Regions from separate parts of the Desulfomicrobium escambiense DSM 10707 genome, predicted to be linked through region 3. Evidence: predicted binding sites of a transcription regulator. Region 3 holds the regulator's gene; each other region holds the start of a gene.
What was found. The regulator sigma-54, encoded in region 3, starts transcription at its own class of promoters, with help from an activator protein. The targets are predictions, from matches to a motif close to CTGGCACGGNNNNTGCTT.
Positions count from the first base shown of each region.

Region 1: a site for sigma-54 is predicted at 1,444-1,461, ahead of G394_RS0101200 (NifB/NifX family molybdenum-iron cluster-binding protein). Genes of this name have one in related genera too.
Region 2: a site for sigma-54 is predicted at 2,108-2,125, ahead of hpsG ((2S)-3-sulfopropanediol dehydratase). Genes of this name have one in related genera too.
Region 4: a site for sigma-54 is predicted at 2,212-2,229, ahead of G394_RS0102285 (ammonium transporter). Genes of this name have one in related genera too.

Region 1 covers NZ_AUAR01000001.1:270,466-274,900, reverse strand. The annotation lists gene G394_RS0101205 (molybdopterin-binding protein) at 1-906, opposite strand, end outside; gene G394_RS0101200 (NifB/NifX family molybdenum-iron cluster-binding protein) at 1,495-1,896, shown strand; gene G394_RS17465 (winged helix-turn-helix domain-containing protein) at 1,955-2,368, opposite strand; gene G394_RS0101190 (FmdE family protein) at 2,377-4,056, opposite strand; gene G394_RS17460 (transposase) at 4,357-4,435, shown strand, end outside.
Region 2 covers NZ_AUAR01000014.1:64,109-68,543, forward strand. The annotation lists gene hpsG ((2S)-3-sulfopropanediol dehydratase) at 1-1,966, opposite strand, end outside; gene G394_RS0112035 (TRAP transporter substrate-binding protein) at 2,629-3,639, shown strand; gene G394_RS0112040 (TRAP transporter large permease) at 3,795-4,435, shown strand, end outside.
Region 3 covers NZ_AUAR01000027.1:14,685-19,119, reverse strand. The annotation lists gene G394_RS0115405 (LptA/OstA family protein) at 1-298, shown strand, start outside; gene lptB (LPS export ABC transporter ATP-binding protein) at 295-1,017, shown strand; gene rpoN (RNA polymerase factor sigma-54) at 1,130-2,560, shown strand; gene hpf (ribosome hibernation-promoting factor, HPF/YfiA family) at 2,627-3,169, shown strand; gene G394_RS0115385 (PTS sugar transporter subunit IIA) at 3,174-3,623, shown strand; gene rapZ (RNase adapter RapZ) at 3,646-4,435, shown strand, end outside.
Region 4 covers NZ_AUAR01000002.1:98,172-102,606, reverse strand. The annotation lists gene G394_RS0102295 (radical SAM/SPASM family putative metalloenzyme maturase) at 1-384, shown strand, start outside; gene G394_RS0102290 (P-II family nitrogen regulator) at 437-778, opposite strand; gene G394_RS0102285 (ammonium transporter) at 792-2,174, opposite strand; gene G394_RS0102280 (ammonium transporter) at 2,828-4,045, shown strand; gene G394_RS0102275 (P-II family nitrogen regulator) at 4,068-4,406, shown strand.

The DNA of each region.
Region 1 (4,435 bases), on a different contig from region 3:
GGGCACGACCAGATCGAAAATACTTGCCTTGTAGTACATGACGCATCCGGGCAGGCCGACGATGGGCACGTCGCCCAGGTAGGCCAGCATGAACATGGCTCCGGGGTAGGTGGGCGCGCCGTAGGAGACGACCTCGGCGCCCGTGGCGCGGATGGCCGCCGGGGTCTGGTCGTCGGGGTCCACGCTCATGCCGCCTGTCACGGCGATGAAATCGGCCCCACGCGCGACGAGGTCCCGGATGGCGGCCACGGTCATCTCCACCTTGTCCGAGACGAAGACCTGATCCAGGACCGTGGAGCCCAGGTGTTCGAATTTCCTGCGCAGGACCGGGCCGAATCCGTCCTTGATGCGGCCGGTGTAGACCTCGCTACCCGTGGTCACGACGCCGACCCTGGCGGGCTTGAGCGGGCGGACCTCGATCAGCGGGGCGTATTGGCGGCAGACGTCCTCGGCCTGGCGGAGCAGGTCCTCGGGCACGGCCAGGGGGATGACGCGCGTGCCACCGAGCACCCGCCCGGCCTTGACGCACTGGCCGGTATGGATGGTGCCAAAGGTCACGTCGGTGATGGAGTTGAGACGGAACAGCCCTTCGACGTCGACATGCAGGACGCCGTCATGGGTCGCGGTCAGGGCGGACTTGCCCTCGCAGGGCGAACTGACAGTGATGCCCTGCCCCGCCGCCGCATGGGCCAGGCGCAGGGCGCACTCGTCCTCGTGCACGTAGCCGTCCCTAGGGTCGAAAACATAGAGATTGGCCTTGCCGATATCGAGCAGAGCCTGGATGTCCTGGGGAGTTACGATATGACCGCGGCGGAAGGCGGCACCCTTGGTTTCGCCGGGAATGATGCGCGTGATGTCGTGGCAGAGAACGGTACCTACAGCTTCTTCTACGGGAATGGCTTTCATCGATGAACGCAACCTTATTTACGTCAAACAAGACATTGTGAATTTAGATTTATGCCAATCAAGGCATATTTCAAGGACAAATCGTGTCATACACAACTCTCCTTCCCGGACCCGCGCATGCGTATGGACGGTGAAGGCTTCATGGATACACGGTTATGTCAATAACGACACATTTTCATGACATAGGCAAAAAAAAGGCCAACGTATTCGAAAAGACGAAGGCCTTCGCAACCATCTCGCATCATATTGAAAATACGATATTTTTATTGCTGGAAAAATTGATTCCGCACCGCATTTGACCATGGCGAGTCGCTTTCGGTCACGGAATTGGGGCAAATAGGGACAATATGGGGCACATCGATGGGTCAAAAAGAAACATACTCAACTGCCGACCGCTTCATTTCGCCTCGAAATCTATCCCCGCGGCGTCAGTACCGGAATCGGCCCGGTCGGGTCTGGCCTTCCCGGACGGCCAAAACACTCGCATGCGGAGGGAAATTGCCGGACTCGACATTTTACCCTTGAAATATGTCCAACAAGGCACGATACATGCTCGCGCCGCACAAAACCATCATGCAAGGAGCCCACATGAACATAGCCGTCACAGCCGCCTCGGATTCCCTGAACAGCCGGGTTTTTCACGAATTCGCCCAAACCCCCTACCTGCTTGTCGTGAACATGGAGACCATGGCCTGCACTCCCTGCCCCCACATCCCGCAGGCGGGGTCGGACCTTGAACTGGTCAGGATAGTCCTCGAACACCGCTGCGAAGCGGTCATCACCGGCAAGCTGGGCGAAGAGGCCTTCAAACTTCTCGCCGACGAGGCCGTGACTCGGTACCGCGGCACGGGAATGACCGTGGCCTACGCGCTGGAGGCCATGGAGAACAGGGAGTTGGACCTGATCCGCAACGCGGACGGAACGGACGAATGCGCAAGCTCGCACCATGACCTGGAAGAACTGCAGGTCTGCAGCGGGCATAACCATTGATTGGAGTCTGACCGAAACTCCCGGCTGGGCTCAAAGCCCGGCCCGAACATCGCCAGACCTACATGCCGGGACGTAGTTCGGCGGCCATGCGCGCCGGCCTGACCGATGTGCGCCGTTTTTCCTCGAAGCTCTGCACCCTTTCGGCAAAGATGTACTGCGCCTGGTCCACGGCAACCTTTTCCACGGCCGTGAACCAGGCCCTGAACCTGTCCCGGAAACGTTTGCCTGCGGGGGTCAGGTGGCATCCCCCGCGCCGGGTGCCGCTGGACTCGACCAGCACCACCCCGAGGGCGTCCTCGGTGGCCCGGAGCTTGCCCCAGGCCGCGCGGTAGGACATGCCCATGGCCTCGGCCGCCTTGCGCAGGGAGCCGTGCTCCTCGATCATGTCGAGGAGCATGAGCCGCCCCATGCCGAAATAGACGCTCTCGCCCGATTCCAGCCACAAATGCATTCGAACGGTGGGTGTCTTCATGATCTTCCTCACTTGCCGAAGGGGCACTTGGGGAACGTGCAGCGCTTGCACTGCATGCACATGCCGCCATGGCCCAGGCGCGCCAAGTCGCGCCGCGACGGGGACATCCCCGCCAGGACCCGCGGCAGCAGAATGTCGAAACTCGTGGTCTTGAAATACAATGCACAGGCCGGGACGCCGATGACGTCCACTTCCCCGACGTTCGCCAGGAGCGTCATGGCCCCGGGCAGAATGGGCGTGCCATAGCGCATGTTCTCCACCCCGGCGTCCGCCAGCCCGAGGCGCGTCACATCGCCGGGGTCCACGGACAGCCCGGCCGTGGTGACGAGCAACTCCACCCCACGGGCGAGCATGCCTCGCACGGCGGCTCCGATGCGCTCCCTGTCGTCGGGCACGATGTCCGTGGCCGCCACGGGGCAGCCGAAGGCCTCGACCTTTGCGCTGATGATCGGAATGAAGCGGTCGTCCACCAACCCCTGGAAGACCTCGGTGCCCGTGACTAAGATGCCGACCCTGCGCTTGCGCAGGGGGCGGACCTCCACCACGGGACCGTCCTCCAGAACGCGCATGGCGTCGGCCATCACGTTGCGTTCGAGGTAGAGGGGAATGGCCCGCGTCGCCGCCACCTGCTGCCCCTTTTCGACCACGCTGAAGGCGTGACGGGTGGCGCACATGACGCCCGGAATGGCGTTGAACTCTTCCAGGGCGGCCTCCCTGACGCAGAACAGGCCGGACCGCTCGGCGACCATGGTGATCTTGCCCTCGCGCGGGTCGCCGGAGCAGTCGATCCCCTCTCCGGCCAAGGCCCGGGCCATGACCCGGGCTGCATCATCCTCGTGCACCCAGGTCCCGTCCTGCCCGTCCTCCTCCACGTAGACCTCGAAGCGGCCCATCCGCTGCAGGCGGCAGACATCGCCCACGTCGAGCACCTGGCCGCGGGCGAAAGCCGCATCCTTGCTCTCGCCCGGCTCGATGCAGGTCATGTCGTGCAGGGCCTTTTCGCCCACGGCCTGCTCGGCCGTGACGATCCGAAGCCGTGGGCCCTCAAATCCCAGCTCTCGCCGGTCGTGCCCGCCGATCCAGCCCGCATAGGGGGACTCGCCACGACAGGAACGGCAGACCGAGCCGTCGCGGGCCGGGTAGGCCTGGCCACAGGACGGACAGGCCGCGATGGCCCCCTTGCCGCGTCCGCCCATGAACTCCGGCCGCAGGGAGATCTCCGTCACGGAGCAGATGGTCGCACCGGCCGTGCGGATTTCCACGCGCAGGCGATCACTGTCCTGCTCTCTCTTGGGTTTGAGCTTGAAGAGCCACTCCCGGATGGTCGGATAGGGGTCGAGCCGGGCCGTTTCCACGGCCACGCGCACGCCCTTGCCCGTATGCTTGTCGAACAGGGACACGGCGTAGAGGCCCAGGTTGAAGATCCGAAGCCACCCGTTGCCCACGGTGCAGGGGGTGAGCATCTGCACGGCGTCGGGCAGGCACCAGGCCGTCTCGGAGATGGCGTCGAACAGGATCCCTTCGGGAATGTGCGACTTGGCTTCATGGACCATGAACCCGCCCAGGATCAGACCGGGGGCGGCATACCCGTGAAAGCGGGCTGCGGCGGCAATGAATTCGTCGATGGTGTAGGGTCCGATGACCGGGCTCGCGTAGCTGAGGGCGGAAGATCCTTCGGGCAAGTTCATGAGCGCTCCGAGTGTGAGATTGAGAGTCAAAGACATTGAAGAAGATGTACTGACTCATACCACCCAAAAGCCTGCCGACAACTAGTACGACTTCTACAACCAAACGCTTTGGCCTCCCCTCACGCTCGCACAATTACCCGAAATCATGCTACATTATTGTACCACTCCAGAATAATGCCTTTTATTGCGTCCGGATCATGAAGGGGCCGATGATTATGCCTTGTTTGACATCAAACTTTGTGACACAAACGCAGCCAGCATATCGGCCGACATGAACACAATCACGCCCTGGCACGAACAATGATGGCTAAAATTAACATAATAACCTTCAATTCCATGACTTTTTCAGAAAAAACGGCCAGGCGTTTCTTTCTGGATT
Region 2 (4,435 bases), on a different contig from region 3:
TCTCGCGGCCGATGGCGTCGGCGTACGGGTCGTTGTTGCCGTAGCAGGGGGCGCTGCGCAGCAGGGCGGCGACGTCCTCGTGGCCTTCGAAGTTGGCGTCCACGGCGTCGATGATCTGCTGCATGGTCAGCTTCTTGTCCTCAAAGACCAGCTTCTTGATGGCCGAGAGGGAGTCGACCACGGTGCCCAGGCCCATGTATTCGAAATAGCCGAGATTGATGCCCTCGGGGATCTGCTCCTGATGCAGGTCGATGCAGTGCTTCATGCACAGGTCGTGCATGGCCGAGCCCATGGGCTGGGCGAAGGTGGTCGCCCGAATCTTGTTGATCAGGTACTGCTGGTGGAAGGCCGTCTTCAGGAACAGCAGGTGCTGCTGCACGTAGGCGTCCCAGAACTCGTCCCAGGTCTGGAAGGCGGTCGGGTCGCCCGTTTCCACGCCCAGCGGCTGATCGCCGTACTTCTTCATGCGGCCGTTGCGCAGGACCATCTCCACCGCGGCGGCGAAGTTGATGTACGCGCCGCCCGAGGTGTAGGTGTCGCGGTTGGGCATGCGTGCCTCGGTGCAGCCGGACACGGCGTAGTCATAGGCTTCGGCGAAGGTTGCGCCCTTGGAGACGTACAGGGGCACGATCTCCTCGTCGTTGATCAGCTTGGGGAAGCCCGAGCCGTCCTTGATGGTTTCGGCCACGTCCCACAGGTAGCTCTCGGGGGAGCGGCTGTGGATGCGGGCCGCGAGGTCCGGATAGTGCAGCGGGAATTCGCGCTTGGACTTGAGGATCAGATGCGTCAGGTCGTTGGTGGCATCGCGTCCGTCCGGGGTCTGGCCGCCGACGGTCACGGCCTCCCAGTGCGCGTAGCCTTCGTTGAAGGCGCCGCCCGTGGGGGAGATGTACATGTCGATGAACTCGGCCATGCCGACCCACATGCACTCCAGAAGCTCCATGGCCTTCTCTTCCGTCAGGATGCCGGCTTCCATGTCCTGCTCGTAATAAGGGAAGAAGTACTGGTCCATGCGGCCGTTGGAGATGGTCGTGCCGGTCTTCTGTTCGATACGGGAGAACATCTGGGTGAACCACTGGCTCTGGCAGGCCTCCCAGAAATCGCGGGCCGGCTCGCCGGGCACGCGCTCGGCGTTCTCGGCCATGCGGGTGAGCTCGGCCTTACGGACCGGGTCGGATTCCTTCGCCGCCGCTTCGCGGGCCAGCACGGCGTGGCGCCCTGCCCAGTGCACGATGGCCTCGCAGACGATGACCACGGCTTCGAGGAAGGGCTTCGTCTCGCAGTTGTCCTTGGGACTCAGCGGATCGAGGGCGTCCAGCTTCTCCTGTGCCTCGCGCTTGATGTCGTTGAAGCCGCGCCTCAGAATTTTCTCGTAGTCGTGAACCCACTGGATGGAGGAGCGGAAGGAGGCGGTCTCGTTGACGATGAAGCGGGACATGAGTCCTTCGGGATCGTCGTAGGTCAGCTTATGCACATCAGCGGGCAGTGCGGCGTTGAGCTTTTCATGGAAGGTCTTGCCCTTCCAGAAGGGGGCGATCTGCTCGACGACGACCTTGGCGTCCTCGGGGGTGATGGTCGCGGGAGAGGTCGGGCGGTTGGGCAGTTCCTTGACCGCGATGTCCAGGAAGTCGCCGTCCAGTTCGGGGTAGAGGATGCCGTAGCGGCCGTCGCAGCCGGCGCGGCCGAGCAGGAGCTGGTCGTCCTGGACATAGACGGTCATGTTCTCGGCGATGTGCTTCATGGCCTTGGCCCAACGCAGGACGAGGGGCTGACCTTCGGTCTCCTGCATGGACTGGGTGAAATAGAGGGCTCGTTCTATGTCAATGCGCGGCTTCTGACCGTCGAACCGTTCCAGCATCTTGAAAACGCGACTGTGTGTCTCGCGGAATCTATCCTCTTTGCCCTCGATTTTTTCGTAAAGCCTCTGCTCCTGAGGGGACATGCATTCACATGTAAACCTTGTCATGACTCTGCTCCTCGTATCTAATTTTATTCATGCGTATGGTAAAATCAGCACATTCTTTTAAACCATGCACAAACATCGGTTACACCAGAAAATCTTTCCTTTTCTCCGTCGAACATCGTGCTTCCGTATCCAAACGAGCATGAGCATTCTCTGTGCCAAACTCCATAACCAAATGAAAAGACAATATTTATCCACAGACAGCACCAATATGGACATTCACGAGAAAAAGAGAGGCAAACGGAGGTCGCATTTTTGCATCACTCCCTGTGAATTTCATTTTTACCAACCCGAAAAGCGCCGCATTTTTGCGACAAACTTGACTGAACGCATCGGAAAACCCACTCGTGAAATGTGAAATTTAGAACATTAGGCCTTTGGCCACGGGACGCTTTGTGATTTTATTCCCATAAGGAAGGCGCTGATAAGAACAATTCTTGGCAGTTGCATTTTCGCGACAGGGCCAGCCAAAAACTGCCCACCCCCTGTGGAATCAATTCTCAATATATTGAAATAAAAGATTTTTCGATTTCAACAGCCTTGGCAAAGTTCATTTTTGTCTGGCATACATCCTGCTCATGCTCCGACAACACCCCGTGACCAGAGGGCGACAGTCAAGAACATTGCCTAGCAGTGCTGGTCGAAAACACATATTTGGAGGAACAATGAAAAAGAGTCTCGTTTTTGCCGCGTTGAACGTGCTGGCCCTGGTCGGCCTGCTGGTGGGCTTCGGAACCGCGGAAGCCGGCAAACCCGTCACCCTGCGCATCGGCCATCCCATGGCGCCGGGCAACAACGTCACCTTGGGCATCGAAAAGTTCAAGGAACTGGTGGAAGCCAAGAGCGACAAGCAGATCAAGATCCAGGTCTTCGGCAGCGCCCAGCTCGGCAGCGACCGCGTGACCACGGAAGCGGCCCAGGCCGGCACCCTGGACATGTCCTCCTGCTCGTCCCCGAACATGGCCAGCTTCAGCAAGGCTTACATGGCCCTGGACCTGCCCTACATCACCTCGCCCAAGCACCAGGAAAACCTGTACAAGGCCCTCGATGAAGGCGAACTCGGTAAGGAACTGGAGAAGGTCTCCAACGAGATCGGCCTGACCACCATCATGTTCAGCCAGTACGGCTACCGCAACTTCGTCAGCACCAAGAAGCCCCTGAAGACCGTTGCCGACCTGGCCGGCCTCAAGGTCCGCACTACCGACTCCCCCGTCGAGGTGGAAGTGGCCAAGGCCCTGGGAATGAACCCCGCCCCCGTGGCCTGGGGCGAGGTCTACACCGCCCTGCAGCAGGGCACCGTCGACGCCGAAGGCAACACCTTCTCCCTGCTGAACGACGCCAAGCACACGGAAGTGCTGAAGTACGCCATGGACTCCAACCATAACTACAGCATGCACATCCTGCTGATGAACAAGAAGAAGTTCGACAGCCTGACCCCCGAGCACCAGGCCATCATCCGCGAAGCGGCCCGTGAGGCCCTCGCCTGGCAGCGTGGCATCACCGACGAGCTCGAGAAGAAGGCCTGGGACGCTTTCAAGGAAAAGGGCATCGAAGTGACCATCCTGAGCGATGAAGATCGCGCCAAGCTTGTGGAACTCACCGCCCCCGTGCGCGAGGAATTCGCCAAGCAGATTCCGGCGAACCTGCTGCAGCTCCTCAAGGACACCCAGAAATAATTTGGCCGGCCCCATCCACCGGACAACCGGACGGATGGGGCCTACAGCCAACCGGGAACAGAAACCGCATGCCTGAGCACCGCCCGGCCACGGCCAGGCCGCAGACCGGCGGGACATAGGGAGACGACATGGAACAGAATATCAACTGCGGCGTGATGCCCCTCGAACTCGTGGATGAGCCTGTCGCACCACGTGGCATATGGAACTGGATCGACGAAAACTTCGAAAAAGTGTTTCTCGTCTCCGGCCTGCTGGCCATCATCCTGTTCATCACGTTCCAGACTACATACAGATACATCATCGTACACTTCGCCAGCTCCGCCGGCGCGGCAGTCTGGACCGAGGAGTTGGCCCGTTACATCTTCATCTGGATCAGCTACCTCGCCCTGTCCGTCGCGGTCAGGAAGCGCAGCTCCATCCGCATCGACATCATCTACGACCGGTTGCCGGCACGCATGCAGAACGCGAGCTGGGTCATCGTCGAAATCTTTTTCCTGATCCTCACCCTGACCATCTGCTGGTACGGCTGGACCCAGATCGAGCGATTGCAGGAATTCCCCCAGTTCACGACCGCGCTGCGGATCCCGTACATTATTCCGTACCTGATCCTGCCTCTTGGCTTCGGACTCATGAGCCTGCGGCTGCTGCAGAGCCTGACCGCCCAGGTGAAGCTCTGCGGCCCCCTGGACACAGCCCTGGCTGTCGTCGCCGCCGGCGCGGTAATCGCCCCGGCCGTGCTCGCCGAATACATCGAGCCCCTGCCGGCCCTGTTCGGATATTTCGCAGTGCTCTGCGC
Region 3 (4,435 bases):
CTCCACCCAGACCGCCATGGACCAGCAAAGCTCCATCAAGAAAATCGTCTCCCAGGGCAATGTCCGCCTGAAGGCCGACAGGGGACGCTCCGGCACCTGCGCCAAGGCCACATACGAAACGGCCACGGAAATCCTGACCCTCGAAGGCGACCCCGTGCTCATGGAAGGTGCCAACAAAATCCAGGGCGAAGTCATCAAGCTCTACATGCGGGAGAACCGCAGCGAAGTCCTGGGCGGCAAGCAGCGGGTCGAGGCCATCTTCAACACCCCGGCCGACACCAAGGAGCTCAAGCCGTGACGACCCTGTCAGGCCGCCAGCTGGCCAAACGCTACGGGGTCCGGGACGTTGTCCGCGACATCGACCTCGACGTGCGCCAGGGCGAGGTCGTCGGCGTGCTGGGCCCCAACGGCGCCGGCAAGACCACGACCTTCTACATGCTTGCCGGCATCGTCACGCCCACCCGCGGCGAGGTCACCCTCGACGGCGTGGACATCACCCGCTGGCCCCTGCACAAGCGCGCCCGCCTGGGCATGAGCTACCTGCCCCAGGAAAGCTCCATCTTCCGCAAGCTGACCGTGCGCCAGAACCTGCAGCTCATCCTGGAATACTCCGGCCGCACGGCCGAGGAGCAGAAGCGCACGGCCGACAGGCTCCTAGATGAACTGGGCATCACCCGCCTGCAGGACCAGCAGGCGGCCTACCTGTCCGGCGGCGAGCGGCGCAGGCTCGAAATCGCCCGCGCCCTGATCCGCGACCCGAAGTTCATCCTGCTGGACGAACCCTTCGCCGGCATCGACCCCCTGGCCGTGGACGACATCCAGACCATCATCGAGGGCCTCAAGGCCAAGGGCATCGGCGTGCTCATCTCCGACCACAACGTGCGCGAGACCCTGCAGATCTGCGACCGCGCCTATCTGGTGTATGACGGCCGCATCATCCTGAGCGGCAGCCCCGACGAAATCGTCGCCGACCCCGGGGCGCGCAAGGTCTATCTCGGCGAGGGTTTCAGCCTTTAGCGGCGTGCCGATTTCCCAAGGATTGCCACGACCTGCCTTCTGTGGCAAAGTCTTTGCTGGATGAATCCGCCGACGACAACACTGCATCTTACGCGTAGACGACAGAGACACTATGGGCCTTGAACTTCGACAGAACCTCAAGCTGACGCAGCAGCTGGTCATGACTCCGCAGCTGCAGCAGGCCATCAAGCTGCTTCAGCTCTCCCGATTCGAGCTCCTCGAAGCCGTTCAGCAGGAACTGCTGGAAAATCCGATGCTTGAGGAAGCGCCGCGGGAACTCTCCGAGGAGGTCGAAGCCCAGGCCCCGCCCGCCGAGCAGCGGGCCGACGTGTCCTTCGACGACGCCGAGCTCATGCGCAACGCCGACTGGGAGAACTACCTCGGCGACTTTTCGAGTACGACCAAGCAGGTGCAGTTCAAGGAGACCGAGGCCCTCGAAGAGATGATGTCTTACGAGGCCAGGCTCTCGGGCAAGCCTTCCCTGGAAGGCCACCTTCTGTGGCAGCTCTGCCTCTCCAACATAACCGAAGAGGAGGAGGCCATCGGCGAGGCCATCATCGGCAACCTGGACTCCCTGGGCTACCTGACGACCAGCGCCGAGGAGATCGCCTCCGAGACCCTCTCGCCCCTGGCCCTGGTCCAGTCCGTCCTGTACCGACTGCAGCGCTTCGACCCGGTAGGCGTGGCCGCCCGTTCCCCCAAGGAGTGCCTGCTCATCCAGTTGGAGGTCTTGGGCCAGGACGACCCCATCCTCATCTCCCTGGTCGACGAGCACCTGGAAGACATCGAGAAGCGCCGCTACAAGCCGCTCCTGCGCAAGTTCAAGATCCAGATGGAGGACCTGAAGGCCTACCTGGACATCATCCAGACCCTGGACCCCATGCCCGGCGCGAGCTACGGCAGCGACAACACCGTTTTCGTCAGCCCCGACGTCTTCGTCTACGAGTACGAAGGCGATTTCGTCATCGTCATGAACGACGACGGCCTGCCCAAGCTGCAGCTGAGCCCCTACTACATGGAAGACACGAACTTGGCGGTGAAGGGCCCGGACCGGGAGTACCTGCACGACAAGATGCGTTCGGCCATGTGGCTCATGAAGAGCTTGCACCAAAGGCAGAGAACCCTGTATAAGGTGGTCGAGAGCATCGTGCGGTTTCAGCGGGCCTTCTTCGAGCACGGCGTGACCAAGCTAAAGCCCCTGATCCTCAAGGACGTGGCCGACGACATCGAGATGCACGAGTCCACGGTCAGCCGCATCACCACGAGCAAGTACGTGGCCACACCGCACGGCATCTTTGAGCTGAAATTTTTCTTCAATTCCGCGCTGGAGATGGACGACGGCACCCAGGTGGGCTCCGAATCCGTCAAGGCCATCATCAAGAAGATGGTCAGCGAGGAAGACCCTAAGCACCCCTACAGCGACGAGAAGATCGCAGCGGTGCTCAAGGAGAAGCTGGATGTGAACATCGCCCGCCGCACGGTGGCCAAATACCGCGCCGTTCTGGGCATCGAGTCCTCATCCAAGCGCAAGCAGGTGTTTTGATATCCCACCCTTCGCCGCCCTTCGGGGAAGACGCGGGGTTGACCCTCAACTGACGAGGAGGATTCCATGAGGATTGTCTTCAACTTCAAGAACTTCGACCCTTCCGACCACCTGCGCAAGTACGCCAAGGACCGTTTCGGCAAGCTCGGCAAATTCATGGCCGGCACCCCTGACGCCGAACTGCAGGTCAATCTCGAAGTCGAGAAATTCCGCCATATCGCCGACGTCGTCCTGACCGGCAAGAACGTGCACATCTCCGCCCGCGAGGACAGCGAGGACATGTACTCCACCGTGGACATGGTGTGGGACAAGCTCGAGGCCCAGATGCGCAAGATCCGCGACAAGGACAAGAGCAAGCGCAAGGCCGGTGGCGAGACCGTGCGCATGGACGTCATCAGCTTCGACGAGGACACCACGGGCAAGCGCAGACAGAGCATCCAGCAGACCGACCACTTCGAGCCCAAACCCATGGTCGTCGAAGAGGCCGCCATGCAGCTCGGCAAGACGGAGAACGACTTCCTCGTCTTCCTGAACGCCGAGAACGAACGCGTCAATGTCATCTACCGCCGCAAGACCGGCGACTTCGGCCTCATCGACCCTGGGGTATAAGGGCATGAAGCTTGCCGAATATCTGGACAAGGACCTGATCATTCCCGACCTTTCGGCCAGGACCAAGAAGGAGGTCCTGGCCGAACTCGTTTCGTCGCTTCCGGCCAAATTTCCCGGCGTGGACGCCAATCGCGTGGCCCAGGTGCTCATGGACCGAGAACTGCTCGGCACCACGGGCATCGGCGACGGCATCGCCATCCCCCACGGGAAGCTGGACAGCCTCGGCCAGGTCATGGTCATCGTGGGCCGCAGCCGCGAGGGCGTCGATTTCGCCAGCCTGGACCACAAGCCGGCCACCATCTTCTTCACGGTCCTGGCCCCCTCCAACGTGGTGGGCCTGCACCTGAAGATCCTGGCCACAATCTCGCGCCTGCTCAAGGACACCGGCTTCCGTCAGGCTTTTTCCGACGCCGCCGACGGCGAAAGCCTGTGGCGGCTGCTGCAGTCCGTCTGAAAACCGCGCAGGGCACGCCCACATGGAAAAACGCAGCGAACTCAAAAACGTCGTCATCGTCTCGGGCATGTCGGGCTCCGGCAAGAGCACGGCCCTGCGCGTCTTCGAGGACATGGGCTTCTTCTGCGTGGACGGTCTGCCTGCCCGCATGGCCCCGGCCCTGATCGAGCTGTTCTTCTCGTCCCCGTCCAAGGACTACCCGGGCCTGGCCATGGGCATGGACCTGCGCCAGCCCGACTTCGCCGGGCAGTGGCGTGAAGTGCTGCAGGACATGGAGAAGCTGTCGGTGCGCCCGACCATCCTCTTCACGGACTCCTCGGACCAGGTTCTGCTGCGCCGCTACGCCACCACGCGCCGGCCCCACCCCCTGGCCACGGGCAATCTGGGCCTGGAAGCCGCCCTGGACCGGGAACGGGAGATTCTGGAGCCCATCCGCAACCAAGCCGACCTGGTCGTCGACACGTCCCACTACTCGGTCCACGACCTGCGCCGCGTCATCCAGGACAAGTGGGCGAGCATCGCCAGCCAGAGCCAGGGCATGCGCGTGCACCTCATCTCCTTCGGCTTCAAGTACGGGGCCCCGGCCGAGGCCGACACGGTCATGGACCTGCGTTTCCTGCCAAACCCCTATTTCGTCGAGGACCTGCGCCCCCTGTCCGGACAGGATGAAGCCATCGCCCGCTACGTCCTGGACGGCGAACCCGGCCGGGAGTACCTGAAGAGGCTCCTGGAATTTCTCGACTTCACCGTGCCCCTCTACGCCAGGGAAGGGCGCTACCGCCTGACCATGGCCTTCGGCTGCACCGGCGGCA
Region 4 (4,435 bases), on a different contig from region 3:
GAGATTGCGGCCCGCGAGCCGCGCGAGTGTCCCTTCGTCAGCGAGCCGAGCATGTTCGTGGCCTGCGACGGGGCCCTGGCTCCGTGCTATTTTCTCTGGCACAGCTATTCGGCCTGGCCCGCCGGACAGGAGATCCGCGTGCGGCAGCGCCGTTTCGGCTCGGTCCCGCAGGACGACCCCGTGGCGGTTTGGAACGGGGAGGCGTTCACGCGTTTTCGCGACGAGGCCCGCAAAGAGGAATTTGCCCGCTGCGGCGATTGCAGCGTGGCCCCGTGCGACCACGTGCAGGGCTTTCCGGGACCGTTCGAGAAGGATTGCTACGGGCAGACCGTGCCCTGCGGCATCTGCCCCTGGTCCGGCGGGGGCTTCGCCTGCCTGCAATGAAAAAGGGGAGGTCTTGGGCCTCCCCTTTTTCATCGGTATGCCGGATGGTGATCTAGCCCATGGCGGCCGGGCCCGTCTCCTGGGTGCGGATGCGGATGGCGGCGCCGCATTCGAGGACGAAGATCACGCCGTCCCCTTCCTTGCCGGTGCGGGCGCCCGCGTTGATGGCTTCCACGGCCTGTTCGGCGAAGTCGTCGTTGACGCCGATCTCCAGGCGGACCTTCTTCAGCAGGTTCACTTCCATGACCACGCCGCGGTAGGTTTCGGTGAAGCCCTTCTGGCGGCCGCTGCCGAGCACGTTGGTCACGGACATGTTGTAGATCTTCCTGGAATACAGCTCTTGCTTGACCGCGTTCAGGCACTCGGGCCGGATGTATGCGATGACGAGTTTCATGGTCGTTTCTCCCTTATTCGTTGGTGAAGATCTGGAAGCCGTTGTAGGATTCCATGCCGTGTTCGGTGATATCCAGGCCTTTGAGTTCCTCTTCCTGCGTGACGCGGATGCCGATGGTCACTTTCAGGAGGTAGAAGAGGATCAGGCCTGCGCCGAACGCCCAGGCGAAGACCGCCGCCGCGCCGATGATCTGGGTGACGATGAGGTCCGTGCCGCCGCCGTAGAGCAGGCCGATGCTTGAGCCGTAGCCGGGGGCCGCGAAGAAGCCGACCATGATCGTGCCGAACATGCCGCACACGCCGTGCACGGACGATGCGCCGACCGGGTCGTCGATCTTCAGGACCTGGTCGATGAATTCCAGGGACACGACGACCAGGATGCCAGCCAGGAAGCCGATGACCAGCGAGCCGACGGGGGAGACTTCGTAGCAGCCGGCGGTGATGGCCACCAGCCCGGCCAGGGCGCCGTTCAAGGCCATGGAGGTGTCAGGCTTGCCGTGCTTGATCCAGGCGTAGATCATGGCGCCAAGAGTGCCCATACAGCCGGCCAGGCTGGTGTTGACCGCGATGTAGCCGATGGCGCCATTGACGGCCGTGGTGCTGCCGGGGTTGAAGCCGAACCAGCCGAACCAGAGGATGAACACGCCCAGGCCGGCCATGGGGATGTTGTGGCCTGGGATGGCCTTGGCCTTGCCGTCGGGGGAGTACTTGCCGATGCGCGGGCCTAGGACCATGGCTCCTGCCAGGGCCATCCAGCCGCCAACCGAGTGGACCACGGTGGAGCCGGCGAAGTCGATGAAGCCCATGGTTTCAAGCCAGCCCTTGCCGAGTTCCCCCGCGCCCCACAGGGAGCCCCAGGCCCAGTGCCCGGAGATGGGGTAGATGACGGCCGAGACCACGACGCTGACGATGATGTAGGCTGAAAATTTCGTGCGCTCGGCGATGCCGCCGGAGATGATGGTTGCCGATGTGGCCGCGAACACGGACTGGAAAAACCAGAAGGTCAGGTTCCACATCCCCGCGTCGCTGGTCGGGTCGTTGCCGGCCAGGATGAATCCGCTCGATCCGATGAAGCCGCCGATGTCCTGCCCGAACATCAGTCCAAAACCCAGCAGGAAGAAGGCGGGCTGCCCGGCCGCGAAGTCGAGCAGGTTCTTCATCAGGATGTTGCCGGCGTTCTTGGCGCGTGCGAAGCCCATCTCCACCAGCGCGAATCCGGCCTGCATGAACATGACCAGGATGGCCGCCACCAGAGTCCACAGCAGGTTCGCGTTGGACTGGGACAGGGCCTCCCCTTCGGCGAACGCCAGGGTCGGGGTAATGGTTGCCAGGAGTAGGGTCAGAGCCCAGACTTTTGGTCTGAGCAGGGTCGATGTTTGTCTGGTTGCCGCGTACATGATGTCCTCCGTGGTGGTGAGTGTTGATACCCACGCAAAGCACGGAGGATGCCAGTTTCCCAACCTGCTGTTTTTATGATTATTTTTTATACTGACTCGGCTTTGTCTGCGGTATTTGTTATTTTTCTTGATGAAATCGCCTGTTTATTTAGCCATAATTTACAATAATGTTTAATATGTCGCTAACGGCTTATTTTTGCGTAATTTGTGGACGCTTCTTTTTCGTGTAGATTAAATATTTACATAATATCAGAGACTTATAAAATTATCATTTTTGTATTACATAATTGTTCGCTTCTGGCTTGTCCTTTCTTCGTTTTCTTATGGCTTTCCGGCTCGTCCCTTCGGTATTTCACGATTTCGTGGCGTCCTGTTTCGTGTTGGCGGTTGTCGCTCCGTGTTCTGCCCGCGTGAAATGGCAATTGATGAATTTTGAGTTCGGGCCAGGCTACGAAAATGTGTATTATTACATTTCTTGGTGCCGTATCCGGGAAGTTTTTTTGCAAAAAAGGAAATTTGCGGTGTATTGCTGCACGAAATTGTATCTTCTCGTATGGCCGCGGTCAGCCCGAGCAATGGCATCATGCTGTAATTGAATATGTTTTTTCGTTGGCATCGGCCTTGCTTAGCATCGACAAAAATGGAGGTGCTTTGTGAATCCGACCGATACCGCTTTTATAATTGTCTGCGCCGCCTTGGTCATGTTCATGACCCCCGGGCTGGCCCTGTTCTATGCGGGCATGACCCGTTCCAAGAACGCCCTTGGCACCATGATGCAGAGTTTCGCAGCCATCGGCGTCATTTCCCTGGTCTGGATGTTCTGGGGCTATTCCCTGTCCTTCGGCACTGACCTGAACGGACTCATCGGCGGGCTGGACTTCCTGGCCCTGTCCGGCGTGGGCATGCAGCCTCACGAGTCCATCGCCACCAACCTGCCGCACATGGTCTTCATGATCTTCCAGTGCATGTTCGCCATCATCACGCCGGCGCTCATCACCGGCGCCTTTGCCGAGCGCATGCGCTTCTCGGCCTTCCTCATCTTCATCGTCCTGTGGTGCACGTTCGTGTACGCCCCGCTGTGCCACTGGGTCTGGGGCGGGGGCTGGATGTTCAAGATGGGCGCCCTGGACTTCGCCGGCGGGGCCGTCGTGCACATGAGTTCCGCCAGCGCCGCCCTGGCCGCGGCCCTGGTCATCGGCAAGCGCAAGGGCTGGGGCAAGCGCTCCTTCCTGCCGCACAATCTGCCCATGACCATGATTGGCACGGCCCTGCTGTGGTTCGGCTGGTTCGGCTTCAACGCCGGCAGCGCCCTGGCCGCCAACGAGCTGGCTGGCAGCGCCTTCGTGACCACGCACATGGCGGCGGCCACGGCCATGCTGGCCTGGCTCTTCGTGGAGTGGAAGCTTCACGGCAAGCCCACGACCCTGGGCGCGGCCTCTGGCGCCGTGGCCGGTTTGGTGGCCATCACCCCGGCGGCCGGTTTTGTCGGCGTCATCCCCTCGGTGCTCATCGGCCTTGGCGCGGGCATCTTCTGCTACTTTGGCGTGAGCCTCAAATCCCGCTTCGGGTTCGACGACAGTCTCGACGTGGTTGGCATTCACGGCATCGGCGGCATCTGGGGCGCACTGGCCACGGGCCTCTTCGCCACCAAGGCGGTCAACGCCGCCGGCGCAGACGGCCTTTTCTACGGCAACCCCGGCCAGCTCTGGATTCAGTTCGTGTCCGTGGTGGCGACCTTGGCCTTTTCTTTCACCGTGACCTATGCTCTGCTGAAAATTGTCAGCGCCATCACGCCGCTGCGCGTGACCGAGGAAGAGGAAGAAGCCGGTCTGGACGTGGCTCTGCACAGCGAATCCGCCTATCAGGCCTAACGGGCAACCTTTTGGAGGAATCATGAAACGAGTGGAAATAATCACCAGGCCGTACAAGCTTGACGAGATCAAGGAAGCCCTGACGGGCATGGGCATCCAGGGCATGACCGTGACGGAGGTCAAAGGCTTCGGCCGCCAGCGCGGCCACAAGGAAGTGTACCGCGGAGCCGAGTATCAGGTCGACTTCGTGTCCAAGGTCAAGATCGAGATCGTCATCGACGACGAGATCCTCGACCAGGCCCTCGACGTCATCCAGACCGCGGCCAAGACCGGCAAGATCGGCGACGGCAAGATCTTCGTCTCGACTATCGACAACGCCATCCGCATCCGCACCGGCGAGTCCGGCGCTTCGGCCCTCTAGCCGCAGGGGCGGGACGACCTCCCGCTCCT